Regions from separate parts of the Zobellella aerophila genome, predicted to be linked through region 1. Evidence: predicted binding sites of a transcription regulator. Region 1 holds the regulator's gene; each other region holds the start of a gene.
The links. Region 1 encodes LexA, which represses DNA repair genes until DNA is damaged. Its sites were predicted from a motif close to ANCTGTNTNNNNANACAGNT; they were not measured.
Positions count from the first base shown of each region.

Region 2: the regulator LexA is predicted to act here: its motif matches at 1,389-1,408, upstream of recN (DNA repair protein RecN).
Region 3: the regulator LexA is predicted to act here: its motif matches at 2,300-2,319, upstream of ABD806_RS03095 (YebG family protein).

Region 1 is NZ_BAABCX010000003.1:232,803-236,317, forward strand. It holds gene ABD806_RS12625 (chorismate--pyruvate lyase family protein) at 19-576, shown strand; gene ubiA (4-hydroxybenzoate octaprenyltransferase) at 573-1,436, shown strand; gene lexA (transcriptional repressor LexA) at 1,573-2,202, shown strand; gene coxB (cytochrome c oxidase subunit II) at 2,513-3,515, shown strand, end outside.
Region 2 is NZ_BAABCX010000001.1:1,516,264-1,519,778, forward strand. It holds gene grpE (nucleotide exchange factor GrpE) at 1-324, opposite strand, end outside; gene nadK (NAD(+) kinase) at 476-1,360, shown strand; gene recN (DNA repair protein RecN) at 1,535-3,199, shown strand; gene udp (uridine phosphorylase) at 3,306-3,515, opposite strand, start outside.
Region 3 is NZ_BAABCX010000001.1:670,376-673,890, reverse strand. It holds gene ABD806_RS03105 (GAF domain-containing protein) at 1-144, opposite strand, end outside; gene ABD806_RS03100 (ABC transporter ATP-binding protein) at 237-2,006, shown strand; gene ABD806_RS03095 (YebG family protein) at 2,008-2,283, opposite strand; gene ABD806_RS03090 (paraquat-inducible protein A) at 2,385-3,026, shown strand; gene ABD806_RS03085 (paraquat-inducible protein A) at 3,019-3,515, shown strand, end outside.

The DNA.
Region 1 (3,515 bases):
TGTTTCAGGAATTCACGAGTGATTAAGCGAGCCGATCAAGGGTGGCACTGGTTGACGGGTCAGGAATTGCCTGAGTTGTCTCCTCTACTGACAGACTGGCTGTATGACAGAGGTTCGATGACCGAGCGGCTCCGGCGTCATTGTCGGGACTTTCGCGTAGTGGTGCGGGCCCAGGCCGACGATGTGATGCTGGAGCCGGCCCTGGCTGAACGGCTGGGGGGTGTCCGGGGATTCTGTCGGGAAGTGCTGCTCTGTTGCGATGGCGTGCCCTGGGTTTATGCCAGCTCCCTGTATTCAGGCGCCAGCCTGGAAGCCTGCCCGGAATTGGCCGGACTGGGGCAAAAGGCGTTGGGTGAGCTGTTGTTTGAACACCCCGGGCTGGCGCGCAGCCAGTTTGAGTTTGCCGGTCTGGGCCATGAGGCACGGGTGGCGCTGGCCCAACGCATCGAGCTGCCTCTGGCGGCGGACTTTCCCCTGTGGGGCCGGCGTTCCACCCTGCAGGCCGGTGGTGCCCGGGTGTTGGTCACCGAGCTTTTCCTACCCCAGGCCCAGGCCTATCAGGAGCAACTATCATGACGACCATGACGCGTCCGCGCTGGCGTGCCTATATGGCGCTGGCGCGACTGGATAAACCCATTGGCACCCTGCTGTTACTCTGGCCCACCCTGTGGGCCATCTGGATTGCTGGTCAGGGGCGTCCGGATCCCTGGGTGCTGCTGGTGTTTGTGGTGGGGGTGTTTTCCATGCGTTCGGCGGGCTGTGTGATTAATGACTTTGCCGACAGGAAGATCGATGGCCATGTCAAGCGCACCCAGGCCCGTCCCCTGGCATCGGGCGAGCTGACGGCACGCCAGGCTCTCGGCTTGTTTGTCCTGCTGGTGTTGGCTTCCTTTATGCTGGTATTGACCACCAACAGCCTGACCATCAAGCTGGCCTTTGCCGGCCTGGGGTGGGCGGCGCTCTATCCCTTTATGAAGCGGGTTACCCATTTACCGCAACTCTTCCTGGGTATCGCTTTTTCCTGGGGGATCCCCATGGCTTTTGCCGCCCAGAGCAATGCCCTGCCGGTCGGGCTGTGGCTGCTGTTTGCCGCCAACCTGACCTGGACGGTGGCCTACGATACCATGTACGCCATGGTGGACAGGGACGACGATCTGAAGATAGGCGTCAAATCCACCGCCATTCTGTTCGGCCGGCGCGACAAGCTGATCGTCGGCCTGCTGCAGCTGGCTACCCTGCTGCTGCTGCTGTGGGCCGCCCAGGTATTCGCCCTGGGCGGCGCCTTCTATTGGGGCTTGCTGGCGGCGGCGGCGTTGTTTGTCTATCAGCAGCGGCTGATCAGGGACAGGGAAAGGATGGCTTGTTTCCAGGCCTTCCTGAACAATAACTATGTCGGCCTGACGATCTTCGCCGGCCTGATCCTGGCCCTGCTGTAACCATCCATGTTGTCCGGCCAGCCAGTTGGCCGGTTTATCCCTCCCGTCTGGAAATGTCCGCCGGGCATTTAGCCCTTGCCCTCCTGAATTTACTGGATATACTGACAGTTAGCTGTATAAAAAAACAGGTCTCATGATGAAAACCCTTACCCCTCGCCAAACCCAGGTTCTGGATATTATCAAAGCGCATATGCAACAAACCGGTATGCCGCCCACCCGCGCCGAAATCGCCAACATCCTAGGGTTTCGTTCCGCCAATGCCGCCGAAGAGCATCTGAAGGCCCTGGCCAAGAAAGGGGTGATCAGCGTGATGCCCGGCACCTCCCGCGGTATCCGCCTGCTGCAGGAGGAGGAGCCGGAGGTGGTGAACCCGGATAGCGGGTTGCCCCTGATCGGCCGGGTCGCCGCGGGTGAACCCATCCTGGCCCAGCAGCATATCGAAAGCTATTACCAGCTGGATCCATCGCTGTTCCGCCCCCAAGCCGACTTCTTGCTGCGGGTAAGCGGCATGAGTATGAAGAACATCGGTATCATGGACGGTGACTTGCTGGCGGTACACAAGACCCAGGATATTCACAACGGGCAGGTGGTGGTGGCCCGGCTTGATGACGAGGTCACCGTCAAGCGCTTCCAGCGCAAGGGCAACCAGGTCAGCCTGCTGCCGGAAAACGAAGAGCTCTCGCCCATCGAAGTGGATCTGCGCCAGCAGGAGTTGATTATCGAAGGCCTGGCGGTAGGCGTTATTCGTAACAGCGAAGGTTTTTGAACCGGGCCTGAACCTGTCCGAGGGGGCGGCTCAGTCCGGCCCTTGGGCTCCCCGTTGGTAAGCACTCAACTCCCGGCATGGTTATGCCGATCTTCTTTCCGGCTTTGTCGTACGGCTCCCACTTTTTTCTCCTTTCATTTTTTACATTTTTTAAATCAATGCTTTACTTATGATGAGCTGAACCATGGATGCGGTTGTTCAGTTAGCACTGACTCTCTTTTGAGTGCGCCAAAAATAAAGGAATAAAAATTTGGGGGTGCGTGTGAAGCTGCTTTTATTGCTCTTGTCCTTGCCGACGAGTCTGCCGGTTTTGGCAAATTCTCGCTTTAATATGACGCCGGGGGTCACCGATATCAGCCGGCAGGTCTACGACCTGCATATGACCATACTGCTGATCTGCGTGGTGATCGGCATCCTGGTGTTCGGGGCCATGTTCTGGGCCATTATTCACCATCGCAAATCCAAAGGGGCGAAGGCGGCGCAATTTCATGAGAGTACCAGGGTTGAAATTCTCTGGACCCTGATCCCGTTTCTGATCCTGATCGCCATGGCGGTGCCCGCCACCCGTACCCTGATCGCCATGGAGGACCCCAGCCAGTCTGATCTTACCGTCCAAATTACCGGCTCCCAGTGGAAGTGGCATTACCGTTACTTCGATCAGGGTGTCGAATTCTACAGCCTGCTGGCTACCTTGCCGCAGGAGATCAACGGTAGCCTGAGCAAGGCCGGTAATTATCTGCTGGAGGTGGATCGGCCCCTGGTATTGCCGACCGATCGCAAGATCCGTTTCCTGATCACCTCCGACGATGTCATCCATTCCTGGTGGGTGCCGGCGTTTGCGGTCAAGAAAGACGCCATTCCCGGTTTTATCAACGAGGCCTGGACCCGGATCAACACCCCGGGCATGTACCGGGGTCAGTGCGCCGAGCTGTGCGGCAAGGACCATGCGTTTATGCCGATAGTGGTGGATGCGCGCGAGCCTGAACAGTTTGCCCAGTGGCTGGCGCAAACCAAGACCCGGCAGGCAGAGGCCAAGGCGGCGGAACAGGCCTTGGCGGCGATGGAGATGACCCGGGATGAATTGATGAGCCTGGGGGAGCAAGTATATCTGCGGAGCTGCGCCGCCTGTCATCAGGCCGGTGGCGAGGGACTCCCGGGGGCCTTCCCGGCGTTGAAAGGCAGTGAACTCATCCTGCAGGACAGGGCGGCCCATATCGACGTAGTGCTGCACGGCAAGGCGGGAACCGCCATGCAGAACTTTGACAAACAGCTGGCGCTGAAAGAGCTGGCTGCGGTGATCACCTATGAACGCA
Region 2 (3,515 bases), on a different contig from region 1:
ATGCTCCAGCGCCCGCTCCAGGCTGTCGATCACCGGCAGTAGCTCGCCTGCGAATTTTTCCAGGGCAAACTTCTGCGCCTTTTCCACATCCAGGGCGGCGCGACGGCGGATATTTTCCATCTCGGCCAGGGTGCGCAGGGCATTGTCTTTTTCGGCCGCCGCAGACGCTTCGGCACTGGCCAGTTTTTCTTCTAATTCAGCTACATAAGCTGCATCCGGCTGTTCTGCCTGAGTATCTTCAAGCTCCACAGAAACCGTTTCCACCGGCACTTCTTCCTGCTCGGGGGCCTGTTCTGTTTCAACCTGGTGCTTTTTGCTGCTCATGTCGTCTCCCATCTGTGTTATTCAGCTTTTGCCTATATGGGGTCTCTGATTAGAGTTTCAAGTCTTGAATTGCACGGCTAGAATAGCCTGCAACGGAGTCCGCCAGGGAATTGCGCTTTCGCACCCATCACCAGCCAGGCATATCGCATCTATGGAAACCAGCTTCAACACCATCGCCCTTATCGGCAAACCGGATCACCAGGGTGCCAACCAGACCCTGGTCGCGCTGCACCACTACCTGAACCAATTCAATCTGAATATCGTTATCGAGCGACGGGTGGGCGAACAACTCAACCTGGATAATGTCGAACTGCTGGAAATGGTCGAGCTGGGCGAGCGGGCCGATCTCGCCATAGTGGTTGGCGGTGACGGCAATATGCTGGGGGCCGCCCGGGTGCTGGCCCGTTACGATGTCGCTGTGGTCGGCGTCAACCGGGGCAATCTGGGCTTCTTGACCGACTTGTCGCCGGACAGCTTCGAGGAGCCGCTCGAACGGCTGCTGACCGGGGATTTTCAGACCGAATACCGCTTCCTGCTGGAGGCTCAGGTGCACCGGCATGGCCAGTTGAAGGCCAGTAACACCGCCATGAACGAAGCGGTGCTGCACCCGGGGCAGATTGCCCATATGATCGAGTTCGAGGTCTATATCAACGGCAACTTCATGTACAGCCAACGGGCCGACGGCATGATAGTGGCGACCCCCACCGGCTCCACCGCCTATTCGCTATCCGCCGGGGGCCCTATCCTCACCCCCAACCTCAATGCCATGACGCTGGTGCCCATGTTTCCCCACACCCTGAGCTGCCGACCCATCGTCATCGATGCGGACGCCCAGATTAAACTGATGGTCGCCCCGACCAACAAAACCGATCAGATGTTGGTGAGCTGTGACGGTCATGTGTCGCTGGCGGTACAACCCGGCGATGAGATCCATATCAGCAAGAGCCCCTACAAACTACGTCTATTACACCCCCGAGGCCACAGCTACTTTGATGTGCTGCGCAGCAAGCTCGGCTGGGGCAGCAAGCTGTTTTGACTACGGGTTACCCCGCTTGAGCCGACAAACCTGTGTATACACATAGCGGCGGGGTTGCCGCTCCCACAAGCGCCGCCACTCCCGCAAAGCAGCCCTCAACCCTGACTCTTGCCACTGTACAAAAGCCCAGTATACTGTATCGACATACAGCATATTTCCGTGCAGGGATTCATCATGTTGCTACAGCTCACCATCAACAATTTCGCCATTGTCTCCTTCCTGGAGCTCGACTTACGGCCGGGAATGACCAGCATTACCGGCGAGACCGGGGCCGGTAAATCCATCGCCATCGATGCCCTCGCCCTGGCACTGGGGGAGCGGGCCGATGCTGACTCTGTCCGACCCGGGGCCGAAAAAGCCGAGATCAGCGCCCGCTTCCGCATCGATAAGCTGCCCAAGGTCAAGACCTGGCTGTGCGCCCAGGAGCTGGATGAACAGGACGAATGCATACTGCGCCGGACCCTGAGCAAGGAAGGCCGTTCCCGCGGCTACATCAATGGCACGCCCGTGCCGCTGGCTCAGCTCAAGGCCCTGGGCCAGCTGCTGGTCAATATTCACGGTCAACATGCCCACCAGGAGCTGCAAAAGCCCGACTACCAACGCACCCTGCTCGACGCCTATGCCGGCCACCATCAGTTGCTGCAACAGGTCAGTCGGGGCTACCAGCACTGGCGTCAGCTCAGTAACGAGCGCAAACAACTGCAGGCCGAGCAGGGTCAGTGGGAAGCCCAACGCCAGTTGCTGCAATATCAGGTGGCCGAGCTGGATGAACTGGCCCTGGCCGATGACGAATTCCCCACCCTGGAGGCCGAACATAAGCGCCTGGCCAATGGCGCAGAGCTGCTCAACGACTGTCAGCTGGCGCTTAATATCCTCGGTGACGGTGAAGAAGCCAATGCCCTCGCCCTGCTGCAACAGGGCCTGAAGACCCTGATCGATCTCTGCCAGATGGATGAACGCCTGAACCCGGCGCTGGAGCTGGTGCAAGGCAGCCTGATCCAGCTGGAAGAAGGCCACAGCGAGCTAAACCGCTATTTTGACCGGCTCGAGCTGGACCCCGAACGGCTGTATGATATAGAGGCTCGCTTAAGCAAGGTGATGGAGCTGGCCCGCAAGCACCATGTACCACCGGCCGAACTGGCCGTTTTCCACCAGGAGATCCGCCGCCAGCTGGAACAAATGGAGCAGAACGACTCCCGGCTGCATGGCCTGGATGAAGAGGTGGAGCTGGCTAAAAGCGAATTTTTGCAAGCCTCGGAGCGACTGAGCCAGAGCCGGCAGCGATATGCCGAATCGCTCAACACGCAAATCACCCGGAGCCTGCATCAACTCAGCATGGAACGTGGCCGTTTCGAGATCCGGGTCGATACCGACGCCCATGCCGGCTACTCTCCGCTCGGCATCGACAGAGTCGATTTCCTGGTCAGCACCAACCCCGGGCAACCCTTGAGCCCGCTGGCCAAGGTTGCCTCCGGTGGCGAGCTTTCCCGCATCAGCCTGGCCATCCAGGTGATCACCGCCCAGAAGGTGGAAACCCCCACCCTTATTTTCGATGAGGTTGATGTCGGTGTGAGCGGCCCCACCGCCGCCGTGGTAGGCAAGTTATTACGCCAGCTGGGCGAATCCACCCAGGTGCTGGTGATCACCCACCTGCCCCAGGTGGCGGGCAATGGCCATCAGCATTTCTTTGTCAGCAAGAGCAGCGACGCCAACGACACCCAGACCCATATGCACGAGCTGGACACCTCCAGCCGCCTGCAAGAGCTGGCCCGCCTGCTCGGCGGCAACAAGATAACCGCCAACACCCTGGCCAACGCCCGGGAATTATTGGTGGAGTAGCCGCCTCCGCACTTGTGAACGGCGCGACCCCGGGGCGATAAACCATAACGATATGCTACACCTTATCGCGGCGGGGCCGCAGCTCCCACAAGATCGGCGCGCCTACTTAAACCAGCCTTCTGGCGGCGCCGAGTACGATATCAATAGCCTGTTGCTCGGCTTTTTGCATGGTTGTTTCATCAGGAATCTCTTGCTGGGTGCGATTAACGATCACCCCGGCCACGCAGCCGGCCTTTAACCCCTGGCTGGCACACATGGTAAACAGGGTGGCCGACTCCATCTCGTAGTTCAGCACCCCCATAGCCTGCCACTCTTT
Region 3 (3,515 bases), on a different contig from region 1:
AAACCCGACCCAGTTGATATCATCCAGGGCCAGGTTGAGCAGGGCTGACAGGTTGGCGAGTTTGGCAATCCGATTGGGCTCACCGTCACACAAGGCTAATGCCTGTTGGGTAAGGCTTTGGTAAAATGCAGATTTTTCAGTCATAAAGGGAATGCGGCCGTTAATTTTCGCCTAACTTACCTGCCCTTTGCCAAAATGAAAACCAGATATGGTGATTGATGGATAAAAAAAACCTAATGCTGCCGGTTTTACAGTGGCCCGATCTGGTGCGCATGATGAAGCGCCATCGTAAGTTACTGATCTATGCCCATATGGTCGCGCTGATCGGCACCCTGCTGGCGGTACCCGTGCCCCTGTTGATGCCGCTGCTGGTCGATGAGGTGCTGCTCGACATGCCCGGCACTTTGCTGGCCGGCCTGGATTATCTGCTGCCTGCCGCCTGGCAAACCGGGGTGGGCTATATCCTGGCGGTGCTGGCGCTTACCCTGCTGCTGCGCGGTCTGGCGTTGGTGTTTAACATTATCCAGGGGCGTCATTTTGCCCGGGTGGCCAAGCATATCACCTTTCAGATCCGTCGACGGCTGGCCCGCCAGCTGATGAAGACCTCGCTGCGCTCTTTCGAGGCCATCGGCGCCGGCAGTGTCAGCTCCCATTATGTGACCGACGTGGAGACCCTGGACAAATTTTTGGGGGAAACCCTGAGCCGGCTGCTGATCAGCCTGCTGAGCGTGGTGGGCACGGCGGTCATCCTGTTGCTGATCAACTGGCAGCTGGGGTTGTTTATCCTGTTGCTCAATCCGGTGGTGGTCTTTTTCTCCAGCCGTATCGGGGCCAAGGTAAAACGTTTAAAGCGCCAGGAGAACGGTGCCTTCGAGCTGTTTCAGCAGGCCCTGGTAGAGACCCTGGATGGCATCCATGAAATCCGCGCCGCCAACCGGGAGCGGCATTATCTGCTGCGGGTCATCGATCGTGCCCGGGGGGTGAGGGATACCGCCATCGAATATGCCTGGAAGAGCGAAGCCGCGGGGCGAGCCAGTTTCCTGCTGTTTTTATCGGGAGTCGAGCTGTTCCGCGCCGTGGGCATGATCATGGTGCTTTATACGGATCTGACCGTGGGCCAGATCTTCGCCGTGTTCAGCTACCTCTGGTTTATGATGGGGCCGGTGCAGGAACTGCTCAATATGCAGTATTCCTTTTATGCGGCCAGTGCTGCCCTCACTCGCATCAACAGCCTGCTGAGTCTGGGCGGCGAGCCCCAGGAGAGAAGCGGCAGCAACCCCTTTGCGGGCGCCGTCACCCTGCCGATCGAGGTCAGCAACCTTAGCTTTTCTTATAATGGTGAGCGCAAGGTACTGGATAATGTCAGCCTGGTTATCGAGGCGGGTGAAAAGGTGGCGCTGGTGGGAGCCAGCGGCGGCGGTAAGTCCACCTTCATTCAGCTGTTGCTCGGTTTGTATCCTGCCGATAAGGGTGAAATCCGCTTCGGCGGCCTGAGCTCGGATGACATCGGTTTCGCCACCATCAGGGAGCATGTGGCAAGCGTGCTGCAGCAACCGGTGCTGTTTAACGATACGGTCAGGGCCAACCTCTGCCTCGGCGACCAGCATGACGACCCGGCGCTGTGGCAGGCGCTGCGGGTCGCCCAGCTGGACGAAGTGGTCGCCGCCATGGAGCGGGGGCTGGATACCGAGATCGGCCGCCGTGGTGTGCGCTTGTCCGGTGGCCAGCAACAACGGCTGGCCATCGCCCGCATGGTGTTGAAGGATCCGGCGATCGTGATCCTGGATGAGGCGACCTCGGCGCTGGACACGGAAACCGAACAGAAACTGCATCAGGCACTGGCCAGTTTCTTGCACAAGCGCACTACCCTGATAGTGGCGCATCGTCTAAGCTCCGTGCGTCAGGCCGATCGGGTGCTGGTATTTGAAGATGGACGGATCAGCCAGGCCGGCACCCACCATGAACTGCTGGCCCAACCTGGCCTGTACCGGACCCTGTATTACTGACTCAGGCAACCGCCTTGACGGTGTCGGGTGATTTTTCCTTCTCCCTGGCGGGCTTTTTCTTGCTCAAGCCATTGAGCTTGTCCTGGGATTGAGCCAGGAACAGGGCCAGGGCCTCCCTGTCCTGTTCATTCAGCTCAACTGGGCCGGTGGCCAGCAGCTCCTCTATTTGGTCCGCCAGATCAAGCAGACGATCATAGGCATCCGCCTCTTTTTTATCGGTAAAGGTCATTTTTGTTATCCCGTTTCGTACTACCAGGTATTGCAGGGTAACGGCCATCTCAGTCTCCGGCAAAGCATGTATATAAACACAGTATAATTCCTCAATGTTAAATGCAAGTGGTGCTTGGCAAAGTTGGTACGGCTCAGTACTCTTGTGCCATGAACGAAACTCCCGCTACCGAACGCAGTGTGATGACCTGCCCAAGCTGTGACTTGGTGGTTATTATTGAAACCCTGAATACCCGGGCCGACGGCTATTGTCCCCGTTGCGCCGAGCACCTTTTCTCCGGCAGCCAGACCAGCCGCCGCCATCATCTGGCCCTGGCCATCACCGGATTGCTGCTGTTGTGGCCATCGGTCGTGGAAAACCTGTTTCAGCTCTATCTGGCCGGCAAGATGATCGACGTCACCATGCTTAAGGGCATCTTACTGCTGTGGCGGCAGGATTACTGGTTCGTGTCCGGCCTGGTGGCCTGGTGCGGGCTGCTGGCCCCACTCGGGCTTTTTACCGGCATCATACTGCTGTCAGTCGATATCTGGCCCCGGCGCATGCTGGTCAGCCTGCTGGTGCTGGTCAACCATTGCCGGGAATGGTCCATGGTGGAGGTCTTTGTGATCAGCCTGATGGTGGCTATCTTCAAACTGATCGATGTGGCCGATCTTACCCTCGGCCCAGCCCTGGTACCGCTGGCGGCGCTGATGATGTTGATCACCCTGATACACCGCCTCTATGATCCGGAAATCTACTGGCGTCGGCTGGATCTGCTGCCCGTTCACGTCGAAGGGAGAGGTGATGAGTAAGCTACAACCACCTGCGCTGCTCGGCTGTCATCGTTGCCACAAGTTGGTGCGCTGGCGGGAACAGAGCGCCTGCCCCCGTTGCGGCGCCCACCTGCATCTGCGTACCCCCCGCTCGCTCAGTTGGACCTGGGCCTGGCTGATTTCCGCCAGCGCCCTGATGCTGCCGGCCAATCTGCTGCCGATAACCCGCCTGCAGACCTTCGGCATGGTAGACGAGGACACCATCTTTTCCGGGGTGATGAGCCTCTATCGTAACGATATGCCCGGCATCGCTACCATAGTGCTGGTGGCCAGCGTGATCGTGCCCTTGTTCAAGATCCTGGGCCTGTCCTGGATCTGCCTGCGTCTGAAGGTCGGCGGTTCGCTCAATCAGGCCGGTGCCATGCGCCTGTATCGCTTTATCGAGTTTATTGGTCGCTGGTCGATACTCGATCTATTTGTGATTGCCCTGATGATGTCCGCCATCGATCGGGGGCTGCTGCTCAATGT